4 regions of the Shewanella sp. 5_MG-2023 genome follow, and region 4 is predicted to be linked to each of the others. Evidence: predicted binding sites of a transcription regulator. Region 4 holds the regulator's gene; each other region holds the start of a gene.

Region 1 (3,471 bases), on a different contig from region 4:
ATGCATAGCTAATGGCTTCTTCTTTGAAGTAATCACCAAAACTGAAGTTACCTAACATTTCAAAGAAGGTATGGTGACGAGCGGTGTAACCTACATTATCAAGGTCGTTATGTTTACCACCAGCACGTACACAGCGTTGCGATGTTGTCGCTCGGGTATAGCTACGCTTTTCTTGACCTAAAAAACAGTCTTTAAACTGATTCATACCGGCATTGGTGAATAGTAAAGTTGGGTCATTGTGAGGTACTAAAGAGCTACTATCGACAACTTGATGTTCGTTGTGACGAAAAAACTCTAGGAAAGCACTTCTTAGTTCTGCGGTAGTTTGAAACATGAAATCGCCCTAAAATGGATAAATCGTATTTATCAGGAAGCTGTTAGTCAGCGCTAAATTGCCAACATTATATACTTAAACAAACTATAGGTGCGACATTCTAGGGCAATAGATTGGCTATTTTAGGCTGGAATTTAACGATTTTGATCATCGAATATTTGATTGATTGTGCAATATAGCCATATTTATGGGTAATCAAAAAATTACCGCAACTAAAACAGCTAACAAAACGGCTAACAAGAGTGGCTATAAAGCTAATTGATAGGCGCTGTATAGCCTCTGACAGATATGAGTTACATACTGAGCAAAATTGGATAAAAAAAGCGGCGAGCATATAGCTCACCGCGATTTAATAATTCTAACTACTAATACCTAGCAAAGGCTTAAAACACTTCACCGGTTTCTAAATCGATGTTTTCATCGGGTTTAGCAGGGGCGGCATCTTTTTCTTTATCTTTACTAAGCAATAATTCACGTAATGCAGTTTCGATCTCTTCAGCCGCAGCAGGGTTTTCAATTAGGTACTTACCAGCATTTGCACGGCCTTGACCAATCTTGCCGCCTTTGTAGCTATACCAAGCACCAGCTTTTTCAACAAGCTTATGCGCCACACCTAAATCAACTAGCTCACCAGTACGGTTAATACCCTTACCGTACAAGATTTGGAATTCAGCTTGCCTAAATGGCGCTGCAATTTTGTTTTTAACCACTTTAACTCGGGTTTCGTTACCAACCACCTGATCGCCATCTTTGATTGCACCTGTACGGCGAATATCCAAACGCACTGAGGCGTAAAACTTAAGTGCATTACCACCTGTTGTAGTTTCTGGGTTACCGAACATCACACCAATTTTCATACGAATTTGGTTAATGAAAATCAATAGCGTGTTTGATTGCTTAAGGTTACCAGCAAGTTTACGCATTGCTTGGCTCATCATACGAGCAGCAAGGCCCATGTGTGAGTCACCAATTTCACCTTCAATTTCAGCTTTTGGTGTTAATGCCGCCACTGAATCGACAATGATCACATCAACGGCGCCAGAACGAGTTAAGGCATCACAAATCTCTAGTGCTTGTTCACCCGTATCTGGTTGCGAACAAAGTAGGTTATCAATATCAACACCAAGGTTTTTAGCATAGATAGGATCAAGAGCATGCTCAGCATCGATAAACGCACAGGTTTTACCTTGACGCTGTGCTGCTGCAATCACTTCTAAGGTTAAGGTTGTTTTACCTGATGACTCAGGACCGTAGATTTCTACGATTCGCCCCATAGGTAAACCACCAGCACCCAAGGCAACATCCAATGAAAGTGAGCCAGTAGAAATGGTTTCAACATCCATTGTGCGGTCTGCGCCCAACTTCATGATTGAACCTTTACCAAATTGCTTCTCAATTTGACCTAACACGGCATTCAGTGCTTTCTCTTTATTTGGATCTGCTTTCATTGTGATTATCCCTCTAAGCGAACTCATCTCATTGGCGAGATTGATAACGAATAAATTTGTCTGTTTCTTAATATGAGCTCAGTATACTGTATAATCATACAGTATCAATAGTTACTCAAAAAAAAATTGCAACACCACTAATAAACAAGGTTTTTCAATATCAATATCAATACCTTATAAGTAAAAATATAATTAAAACTTCTACACCACTGTATATAAAGACTACTGTATACAGTGGTTTCAATATGTTAACCATCTGACAAATAAGCCAATAGTTATACTCTTTCAACTCGATAATAGCAGTTCAGAACCGCGCTAAATGAGTAACTCTATTGGGATTCAAATCAATTATTGCTAAGATGAGCGCCGATTAGTATTGGTCTTTTTTCCGATCCCCAAGCCATATTTAGAGCAACAAATTAATGACAGCAATTGAAAATCCAAATTTAGAAAAGCACACTCCGATGATGCGCCAATATTTGACGCTTAAAGCGCAGCATCCCGATATGTTGTTGTTTTATCGTATGGGAGATTTTTATGAATTATTTTATGAAGATGCCAAACTTGCTTCTGAATTTTTAGGAATTTCGTTGACCGCTAGAGGCAAAAGTGGTGGTAATGCCATCCCTATGGCAGGTATTCCCTACCACTCTGTTGAAGGCTATTTGGCTAAATTAGTCCAAATTGGTCAATCAGCAGCTATTTGTGAACAAATTGGCGATCCTGCTACAAGTAAAGGTCCGGTTGAGCGCAAAGTTGTCCGTATAGTAACGCCTGGCACCTTAACTGATGAAGCCTTACTGCAAGAGCGTCAAGACAATCTGTTAGCTGCGGTTTATCAAGGTAAAAATGGTTTCGGCTACTCAACTTTAGATGTGTCATCAGGGCGTTTCGTGGTAGTCGAATTAGAAAACGCTGAGACATTAGAAGCTGAATTACAACGCACCAGCCCTGCAGAGCTACTTTACAGCGAAGACTTAGTCGATGTGCATTTAATTGAAAACATTAAAGGTATTCGTCGCCGCCCAGAATGGGAATTTGATTACGATACCAGCATACAGCTATTGCTGGAGCAATTTGGCACGAAAGATTTACATGGCTTTGGCATTACAGATGCTCGCTTATCACTGCAAGCTGCTGGCTGCTTAATGCAATATGTCAAAGACACCCAAAAGACAGCTTTGCCGCACATCAATAGCATTACCCTTTTTAATCAAGCTGATACTATCATTTTAGATGCTGCGACCAGACGCAACCTTGAATTAACTTTGAACCTGTCGGGCCAGCGTGACAATACACTTGCTTGGGTGCTAGATAAGACGGCAACACCTATGGGCAGTCGAATGCTGCAACGCTGGATCCACCAACCATTAAGAAACCAGCAGCATATTCATCAGCGCCAACAAGCGGTTGCCGAGCTAATTGATAGCGGTTTGTATGCCGACTTACACCAACAACTGAAAGCTTTAGGTGATATCGAGCGCATTATGGCAAGGCTTGCCATAAGAAGTGCACGACCACGTGATTTTGCCCGTTTACGCCAAGCATTAGAATTGCTGCCTGAAATCCAGCAAACCTTAAGCCATTGTCAGCAAGATGAACTGAAGACTCTGGCGCGAAAACTAGGAGAATTCCCTGAGCAGCAACAGCTTTTAGCCTCAGCGATTGTTGATAATCCACCCATGCTTA
Region 2 (3,471 bases), on a different contig from region 4:
ATACGCCATATAAAGAGTTCATGATTATTTTAATGGCTTGGGACAGAGGTTGGTTGTTAAGTTGTTTGGCTTGCTCACGCTGCTGCGCGAGTGTTGCTATTAGCTCTGGCAATATGGGGTTGTCTCTGCTAAATCTTGCATTGAGAAAACCCGGCACAGTCACTTCGTCAGGCTGCTGTTCGCCCACCACCAAGCCTTTGGGATCAATCAAAAACGTTCTAATAATTGATGGATAAAGGCTTTTAAAGTCCAACACTAAAACATCTTTGTAAAAACCCGGGATAGAATCCATCACATAGCCACCAGGAGATTCAAGTCCATCACTAGCTGGGTGAGCAGGGGCAACAAAACCGCTTCGATGTAAGTGCGGTAGGTATAAATTATTAAAAGCAGCAACAGATGCGCCAACGCGGCCAAATTCTAAGCCGGTTAGTTTGGCCCGTTCAATGGCAAAAGCCAGCAACTGGGTTTTATCAAAAATATCCCATACTAGGCGGCAATCGGTAATATTATAAAACGCCAATGCGACTTTATCATGGGCAAACAAATGACAGATTTCTTGGCTGCGATTATCAACATGATCAATAGCCTTGCCTTCATTTAGTAATTGTTGCGATACGTGCTCTAATGAATAGCGTTCAAAATGATAAAATGCCGCTTTAATCCAATCGATGCCATCTAGCACCACTCGCCCCGGTAAAGATAAGGTTTCAGGGCGATGCTTATCTTCAACCTTCCAGCTTAATACCGTCGCCCCACGACCAATGGTTAACGGTATCGAATGTAACTGACAACGTTTATACAATAGTGACAAATCAAAAGTGACGACCGCCCAGCCAATAATGACATCAGGATCATATTCGGCAAACCAAACAATTAATCGCTTAATAAGCTCAACTTCGGTAACCACCCACTGAATATAGTGCTCTGACTCTTGAGGCTGTCCCACCATAATGACTAATTGATAATCTTGCCCATATAAGCCAACTGAATATAACTCGCCGCTAGGGCTACATTCGAAATCCAACGAAATCATAGAAAGCGAGATGTCATTATCGCTTTTTCTTGCTTTTACAGCTTGGTACACTGGCAATTGACTTAAGCTGGTATTCTGACTGTTACATAAATCAGCCTCTAAACTAGAATGCCCGATAAACTCAACATCAAAGGCAATAAAGCGTTCTATCAAATATCGCTGCTCTGCCCTAATATCTGCCTCATAAATCTCAATCCCCATATCATTGGCAATCCGCAATAACTGCCTTTGTACACTGGCTGACTTTAAATAAATACAGGCGATAGCTTGGTGATTAAAGTTTTTAAGCGCGATAGTTTCGATTCTGCAACCTTGATGAATATGTCCTGCGAGTTTTGGTATATCTATTTGACGGCAAAAACACACTACTTCAGCCCCGTCCACTTCTATCAGCACAGGGCCAGATCTCGTTTTTAAATAATATTGCAATATAAGTCGACCATCACGAAAAGCTGAATGCCGCGTCAACACTCGCCCTTTGATAGAAGTCACCTTATTTACGCTTACTGTCATAGTTTTTGGCTCGATTAAATATTTCGTGCAGTTCAATTCACTGTTATTATGTACAGCATATAACAGCGAACACATAAACAGTAAGCAAAGAATGCGAATAGGTCACTCATGTTAACGGATAAAGTCAAAAGTCAGATCCGCACTATCTATAAAGATATCGCGGCGGCAATGCCAAATTTTCGCTCTCGCCGTGAGCAAAACTATATGGTGGCTGAAATATCTAAAACACTGGCCGGTGAATATGACAAACACCGTCGCATTATGGTTTGTGAAGCCGGCACCGGTATTGGTAAATCCTTATCCTATATTCTTGGCACGATTCCGTTAGCCATTGCCAGCAAGAAAAAAGTCTGTATAGCAACGGCAACCGTAGCATTACAAGAGCAATTACTGCATAAAGATTTACCCTTCTTTTTGCAACAGTCTGGGGTAGACTTTAAATTTGGTTTAGTCAAAGGCCGTCAGCGCTATGTTTGCTTAGCAAAGCTTGAAGCCATGATTGGCCCCGAAGACACCTCACAAATGGCGATGTGGCAGACAAAGCCTGATCAAAGCCAGATTGACCAACTCAAAAAAATCCATAAAGATTACCAAGATAAAAAGTGGAACGGTGAAATCGACACTTTAGAGCAACCTGTTCCTGACTTTTTATGGCAGCAAATATGCTGTGATAAACACAGCTGCCATCGTCAGTTATCCAATCATCATAACTGCCCTTTTCATAAAGCCCGTGAAGATGTCGAAACCTGGGACGTACTCATTGTTAACCACAGTTTGTTATTTGCCGACTTAGAACTAGGCGGCGGGGTTATTTTACCAGAGCCTGAAGAGATGTTTTATGTCATCGATGAGGCGCATCATCTGCCAACAGTTGCCAGAGATTTCTCCAGCGCCCAAGCAAGTCTTCGCGGCACAGCTGATTGGCTAGAAAAGGCAGGTAAAACCTGCTCTAAATTACAAAACCAATTAAAAACCACTCATATTATTGCACCAGTGCAAGCGATGCTAGATCACATTAATGAGCTGGTTAGCCAGCTTAATCAAGTGGCACATTTTTGTGATACCCAGCCGCAGCTCTTTGCCAACCCAGAAACCCGTTTAAGATTTGAAAATGGCAAATTACCAGAGTCATTACTCATACAGGCCGAAAACTTAGCTTCAGCATCGAATTCTGCATTAAAGCAATTTAATAAAATTCAAACCGTTTTAAGTGAAGCGATAAAAGATGGTGAGTTACCTAAACATCAATCAGAAACAGTGCTTTCAGAAGCAGGCTTTATTTCCCAGCGTTTAGAAAACTTGCATAAATTATGGAAAATGCTCGCTAAAGAAGACTCAAAAAAAGGTGCGCCCATGGCGCGCTGGGCTGAACTGATCACAGGTAAACAACAGGATTATTTATTTTGTGCTTCTCCTATTGAAGTGGGTTTCATGCTCGAATCTATGCTGTGGCAAAAAGCCGCAGGTGTTGTATTGTGCAGCGCAACACTGCGGGCGCTGAATAATTTTAATCATTTTGCCCATCAAGTCGGGTTATCATTAAATGATGGCAGCCGCTTTTTGGCGTTACTATCGCCATTTGATTATCAAAATAATGCCACATTATTTATTCCTCAAATGAAGAATGAGCCTACAGATGAAGCCTTTACCGATGAGCTTGCAGAGCAGATATTGGCATTAGTTGAAGATGAAATGGCAACATTGGTGCTGTTTGCCTCTTATTGGCAAATGGAAAAGGTGACAGATCAAATTATTGGTAAAATGCCTAAAGAGCAGTTATTTGTTCAAGGAACTATGCCAAGACAACAGGTGCTAACTCAACATAAAGCCCGTTGTGATGCCGGAAAAGCCAGTATTATCTTTGGCACAGGCAGTTTTTCAGAAGGATTAGATTTACCTGGGGATTACCTTACCAACCTGAT
Region 3 (3,471 bases), on a different contig from region 4:
CAGCAATAACACAATGGCTAAAATCGCATAATAGCCTCGCTCATGTGATTAGATATAAAACTGTGAACTGGAGAGTGTTTTTTGAACAGCTAGAGTTGGCTAAGTTGTATTTTTGTTGAGCTTAAGATCGATTAATGTACTGTTTGGGTTTGATATTAGTTGTCCATTTTACGCTAATTTAAAGCCACAACTAAACCTGAACCAAGTCAGAATAAAAACCAGCACACGCAAATCAATTTATCACCAATTTAGCCACAGTGGATTTGCGGAATATCTTGCCAACAGCTGGTGTATTGCGGGGTTAATAGCTCACGGCGCATATGCCATTTACCTCCAATACCTTGGGCGGCGACAAATATTGCATCACTACCGTAGCGTTGATTTAACTTATCAAAAACCTGCATCAAGGCAGGATCTTTTACTGGGGCAAATAAGTCTGTTTGCAAATGTTTGACCGGTGATAAATCTAACAATCCAATCCCGATTTTATAGTAGCGAGTATTGGGGTTATAAAGCTTACGGGCAATTTCTGCTGCGTAACTGATGATTTCACGGTTGTCATTAGTTGGATATGCACAGCGGTAATGATATTTAAAGCCATTAGGCTGTTCATCATAAGGGGAGTTACTGGCAAAGATCAGTATGGTGCTAGCCACAGAGCCTTGCTTTCTGGCTTTGGCTGCCGCGATACCAGCATGCTTACTGAGCGCCTGTAATAATGAGTCTATATCGCTAATACGTTCACCGACACTACGAGTTGAAAAGATCTGCTGTTTATCTGCTCTGGCGCTATCCCAGCCTTTACAAGCCTCGCCATTGAGCTCTCTGACTGTACGCTCGATTTCAATACTAAATTGGCTACGAGCAATGCCTGGTTGTAATTTAGCCAGATCCAGTGCGGTGGTGATCCCCATGGCATGTAATTTGTTACCGATCCGCGAACCGATCCCCCACACATCGGTGACTTTCATTGTCGCTAAAATGGCATTTCTTTGCTCAATGGATTGGATATAACATACCCCGTTATAGCCCTGGAGCTTTTTAGCGGCATGATTGGCCACTTTGGCAAGGGTTAAGGTGGCAGCAATACCGACACACACAGGTAAGCGGGTTTCTTTCCATACCGCGCGGCGGATCATAGCGGCATGGCTTAATAAACACGGGATCGCAGGGTAACAATGTTTAAATGACAGAAATGACTCATCAATAGAGTAAATATGTTGCTCAGGTGCAAAGCGGCCAATCACTTCCATCATAGAGTGAGACAAAGAGGCATAAAGCTCATAATTGGAGGAAAGCGCAATCACGCCTGCTTTTTCACAAAAATCGCGCACTTCAAAGTAAGGACCAAATTTACCCACTCCTAATGCTTTTGCCTGGCGGTTAGCCGCCACAATGCAACCATCGTTATTGGACAGCACCACGATAGGACGGCCACGCCACTCTGGGCGAAACACTTGCTCGGCGCTGCAATAAAAAGAGTTGGCATCAACGAGTGCATACATAATTTAACTGTCCGTTAGTCGTTAGTTTAATCCGCTAACATTAGTTATTAACTAATATAGGGCTTTGGCGATGACAACGGATTGAACGGATCACCACGCCTTCAACACTGAAGTTGTCATACTCTTGTATCGTGACACTCTGGTGAAGATCATTTGCCGATAATAATAATCGCCGCTTGATATCAATGAGCTTACAGACAAAGTTGCCGTTATAGTTTGCCACTATCACATCATGGTTTTCGACACTGACATGGCGATCCACAATGAGAATATCCTTATCAAAAATGCCGATTTTCTCCATAGAGTCGCCGCTAGCTTGGCCAATAAAAGTGGCACTGGGATGTTCAATCAATAGCTCATCTAAACTTAATGGCAGTTGCCGATATTCAGCAGCAGGACTTTCAAAACCAGTAATACCGGCACAAGCAAAAATAGGAATAACCTTCATAACAATCGACACCCAACAACACTGTATGTTTATACAGTATTATAGCTGTCCCCGTAAAATTGGCAATAAATTCCGTAAGGTTGTCGAATAAGCGTGCGAATTGTTGGTTATTTAATCTGTTATGGGTCATTGAGGGAATGCTTTGCTGAGTGAGCTGAACTAAACAGCATTGCTAAGTACTAAATTATGAGCAAGGTAAGCGTGAGTGTTTAAGATTGAGTGGCGACTATTATCGAGCTGCTGTCGAACCATTAGCCGAAAATAACCTAATAAGCATTCTTTAAGGAAAAACGTTAAAAGTTAATTGTTTGTTCAGCTTACGTTTAGCTTACGTAGGTAAAATAGAGGCAAGTTTAAAGCTTATTATCAGTATCAGAATTCAGTTGTTCATCAACGGGAGTAAACATAATGAAAAAAGTATTTATCATTTCAATGTTAGCAATATTATCTTTTGGCGCGAGCGCTAGCCCATCGACTCAAAAGCCCGTTGTCATTCAAATTCAGGATTCATTCACGCAAATCAATAGTGCTTTAAGCTGCTCAATTGTATATGCCCACACTCCGATGACTTCACAGGCCGATTATTATAAAGGAGTGGTCTACGAACGCTATTCAGATCTTGTTGAACAACTCGTGTTATCAGGCCAGTCAGAAGAGGGCGCAAGACAAACAGCGATTGAAAAAATTGTCATGCAAACACAAACCATTGAACAACAAATCAATGATACTAAAAGCGGTGGAAAAACAGAGTTAAAACAACTGCTGCAACAAACGGCTAAAAAGAATGATTGTGTCCACTACGCAAATAATTAAGATGTACGGTCACAATTAAGATGTACGGGCATAGTTAATATTCATAAAGCGATTAATATTTACCACGAATAAAGCAGACATTTTACCGTGGCAAGAACTTCTAGTTCTGAACAGAGTAGTGGTCTGCTAAACTGCCTTTGTCATTTCTAATCAATTAAAATTTTTTATGCAAAGTAAGCCACTTCGTCAAGCCAAAACAATCGAGAATGTTTTCAACAGTGCCTATTGGCACCTTGGTCAGCAAGATTTTACTATCAATGAAATTCGCACCAAGCTTGAGCGTAAAACCGATAACCAGCAATGGATTGACACTGTTCTCGCTAGACTCATTGAAAGAGGCTATTTGAAAAATGATTTTGATTTTGCCGTTCGCTATTGCGAACTGGCCTTTAGTCATGAGACGGCTAAAGGCGCTATCAAACGTAAATTACAATTAAGAGGCGTATCAGTTGCTGAAATTGATACCGCAATTGAACAAGTCATGCATGAGCAAAATGTCGATTCATTTGAAATGGCGACAGCACGATTGCAAAACAAATTTGAACACTTTCATGGCACTAATAAAGAAAAAGTTTATTCACAGATGACCACCAAAGGGTTTTCTCGCGCTGAAATTGATTACGCACTATCACAACACCCTCAAGTTGACACCCTGCGCAGTAAATTAGCCATAAAAGCAGACAAGGCTGACCTGAAGTCTGAAAT
Region 4 (3,471 bases):
GGCTTCAACAACAATAGGCATAAAGCCATGATCTTTACCGCATAGTTCGGCACATTGGCCTCGATAAGTACCTATTTTATCGATTTTAGTCCAAGCTTCATTGATGAAACCAGGATTTGCATCTTTTTTAACGGCAAATGCTGGTACCCACCAAGAGTGGATAACGTCATCCGAGGTCATTAAAAAACGTACTTTACGATTTATTGGTAAAACCAGCGGCTTATCGACCTCTAAAAGATAGGTGTCGGTTTTATCTGCGGTGCCAGTAATTTGGTCTGCTGGGGTAGATAATAAACTGAAAAACTCGACATCTTCATTGAAATAGCTGTAATGCCATTTCCATTGAGAGCCCGTCACTTTGACTGTCAGTTCAGCATCGCTGGGATCTTCCATAGCAATCAGCGTTTTTGTTGCTGGGATTGCCATGCCAATTAGGATTAGAAATGGCAATACTGTCCAAGCTATTTCAACCTTGGTACTGTCATGAAAGTCGGCTGCAACTGCACCCTTAGATTTTCTGTGATAGATCATGGAATAAATCATGATCCCAAAGACCACGACACCAATGGCGCAACAGATATACAAAATAATCATATGCAGGTCGTAAACCTGGCCACTGATCTCTGTTACACCTTGAGTCATGTTTAAGGGCATCTCTGCCGCTGTGAGTGGGGTTGCAAGCAACGCCACCATTAATCCGTACAACAATCGCTTCACAAGACTACTCCTCTGCTAATTGCGAATTGCAATTACAAAGAAAAGCCACACAGTAATACTCTGCTCTATGCAAACTTTTCATACCCGAAAAAGTTTGATCATTTCAAAGTACACGGTGGCTTTGAGCTTGAAAACTCAATTATGTTATTACGTTACGGTGCCACACTTGTACCTAATACTGAACTTATCAATTATATTTGACGCTTTACATTCAAGGCTTTCTATACCGCACGGTACCAGCTCAATCTTTTAATAGCGTTTGTATCTTTTTGACATTTATTCTCGGCAGTACGATAAATTGTTACTACCTTGTTAACTACATTACTTGGAGATTAAATATTGATCAAGATCACTTTATCATCTAATTTGCTGAAAAAAGTGCAAAAAAAAGCCCCTCAGCGTAGTGAAGGGCTTTTTTAGTCATATTTTACTAGTGAAACGAGGTAAGGTTTACCCGAGTCGGTACTGCTAAAGTTTGCGTTAATGGGTCGCCTTCAGGTAAGTGAGTATTTACATCTTCAATGATAAGCCCTTGGGCTAAGGCATTTTTGGCAACCAATTGAATGCGGCGATTGTCGCGGGCATCTAATGGTGGTGTCCAAGTAATTACTGCACTTGAAGTACCGTTAGTGAGCGCTTTTTCCATCGCCCACAGGGTTTCGACTTCATCTTTGGTGTGAACTAACAATACTCTGTCCATACGAACATTGGCATTAGCAAGAATTTGCTTATAACCGATATGCGGCGGATTAATCAGTACAATCCAACGGCCTTGCTGACTTAAAATGGCTAACTGACTGCATAATTGAGTCAATTCAGTTAAGCCTTGGTTTTGGGTGCGCTTGGTTTCAATCCCTTGTTTAGTGGGTAAGGGATCAGATGCCATATCTACCCATAATCCAGGGTGACGCGGTGCATTGCCTATTAATGTGTTCATAACCAACCTCCATTACGAATAACGCCAACAGCAAGCCCTTCAATCGTTAGGTTTTGGCAACTTAAATCAACTTTAATCGGCTCATATTCTGCATTTTCAGCATGTAAATAAATAATATTGCCTTTCTTTTCAAATCTTTTCACGGTTACATCGTCTTCAAGACGTGCCACTACAACTTGACCATTGGTGGCAGTTTGCATTTTATGCACTGCTAATAAGTCGCCCTCTAAAATACCAATGTCTTTCATACTGTCGCCTCGAACGCGTAGTAAGAAATTAGCATTGGGCTTAAACATTTCTGGGTCAACTTGGAAATACTGTTCAACATGCTCTTGAGCAAGGATAGGTTCACCTGCAGCAACTTGGCCGATAAGTGGTAAGCCTGCTTCAACTTCCTCTTCCACCTGCACCATGCGGATCCCGCGAGAGGTACCAGGAATAATTTCAATACAGCCTTTTTTTGCCAGTGCTTTTAAGTGTTCTTCAGCGGCATTGGCGCTTTTGAAGCCTAATCGAGTTGCAATTTCTGCACGAGTTGGCGGCATACCTGTTTCGGCGATATTACATTTAATTAGCTCTAATATTTCAGCTTGGCGTGGCGTTAAAGGTCTCATATTGATTCCTGTTTTTTTATACAGTGACTGTCATTATATACAGTATCGGTGGTCGCGCAAGTATTAACCAAATTAATTTAACTATTATCATCTAATTCTTGTTGGCTATATATGGGGGCACGGTTAAGTATATGTAATTTAATTATTTAGTTAATGAAGGTAAGTCAGCTTTTTAAACCGATGAAATTGGCTATTTCTCACATCGTTTGTTTAAACAGTATATTTATACAGTAGTGTTGATTGAAAATAGGTTGGTTGTTATTCGGATATGGCTATTTTTACTGAACAAATATTCTCTGTATAGACCCTTGTTAGTGAAACTGAACCATTATCTGGTATTCTATGGCCAATTAATTGATGTTGAATATGCGAACACTCATGTTAAAACCTGACTCAATCATAGCAAAATCATTACGTTGGATTCAAAAACTGATGGTGCACACGGTTGTTGTGCCTGAAGATCCCTTTGCCGATCTGAACTTAGACCCAGATAAACCAGTGGTCTATGTGATGAAGACAGAATCACTCAGTGATATTGCGGCATTAAATGAAGTGACCGCCAAATATGGCTTACCGAGCCCTTATGAGCGACTAGACGTTGATGGCTTAAATACCCCTAGAATTGTGTGTATTGAAGGTCGTAAGCCTCTATTTGGCAAGCGTTTAAGTGGCGAAAAATTTATTGATAACTTCACCAGCTTATTAGCCTTACATAAAAAAAATGATCAACTTGATATTCAATTGGTGCCAGTGAGTCTGTATTGGGGACGTATCCCTGGTAAAGAAGATGACACCATGACCGCAGCCGTATTTGAGCGTGAAAACCCGACCTGGTTACGTAAATGGTTGATGATTTTGTTCTTAGGTCGCCATAGCTTTATTCAATTCTCAAATGCTATGTCGCTACGTTATATGGCTGATGAACACGGCACTGATGTCAGTATTGCGCATAAACTTATCCGTGTGGCGCGAGTGCACTTTAGACGCCAACGTAAAGTGATGACAGGCCCACAACTGCCAAATCGTCAGGCAATGTTCAACTCATTATTAAAGTCTGATGCCATTGCTCAAGCGATAAAAGAAGAAGCGCTTAATAAAAAAATTCCTGAAGACAAAGCCCGCGAAAAAGCGATTCAGTATTTAGATGAAATTGCAGCGGATTACTCAGACAGCTTAGTGCGTATTGCTGAGCGCTTTCTTACT

The links. Region 4 encodes LexA, which represses DNA repair genes until DNA is damaged. Its sites were predicted from a motif close to TACTGTATNNNNATACAGTA; they were not measured.
Region 1: the regulator LexA is predicted to act here: its motif matches at 1,867-1,886, upstream of recA (recombinase RecA).
Region 2: the regulator LexA is predicted to act here: its motif matches at 1,588-1,607, upstream of Q4557_RS05015 (DNA polymerase II).
Region 3: the regulator LexA is predicted to act here: its motif matches at 1,973-1,992, upstream of Q4557_RS11270 (LexA family transcriptional regulator).

What each region holds. Positions count from the first base shown of each region.
Region 1 is NZ_JAUORC010000012.1:147,817-151,287, reverse strand. Features, by position in the region: gene alaS (alanine--tRNA ligase) at 1-334, opposite strand, end outside; gene recA (recombinase RecA) at 718-1,782, opposite strand; gene mutS (DNA mismatch repair protein MutS) at 2,205-3,471, shown strand, end outside.
Region 2 is NZ_JAUORC010000006.1:112,420-115,890, forward strand. Features, by position in the region: gene Q4557_RS05015 (DNA polymerase II) at 1-1,549, opposite strand, end outside; gene dinG (ATP-dependent DNA helicase DinG) at 1,658-3,471, shown strand, end outside.
Region 3 is NZ_JAUORC010000016.1:95,179-98,649, forward strand. Features, by position in the region: gene Q4557_RS11265 (Y-family DNA polymerase) at 249-1,505, opposite strand; gene Q4557_RS11270 (LexA family transcriptional regulator) at 1,546-1,953, opposite strand; gene Q4557_RS11275 (hypothetical protein) at 2,362-2,766, shown strand; gene Q4557_RS11280 (RecX family transcriptional regulator) at 2,933-3,471, shown strand, end outside.
Region 4 is NZ_JAUORC010000042.1:10,045-13,515, forward strand. Features, by position in the region: gene coxB (cytochrome c oxidase subunit II) at 1-717, opposite strand, end outside; gene Q4557_RS18665 (cell division inhibitor SulA) at 1,148-1,654, opposite strand; gene lexA (transcriptional repressor LexA) at 1,651-2,268, opposite strand; gene plsB (glycerol-3-phosphate 1-O-acyltransferase PlsB) at 2,647-3,471, shown strand, end outside.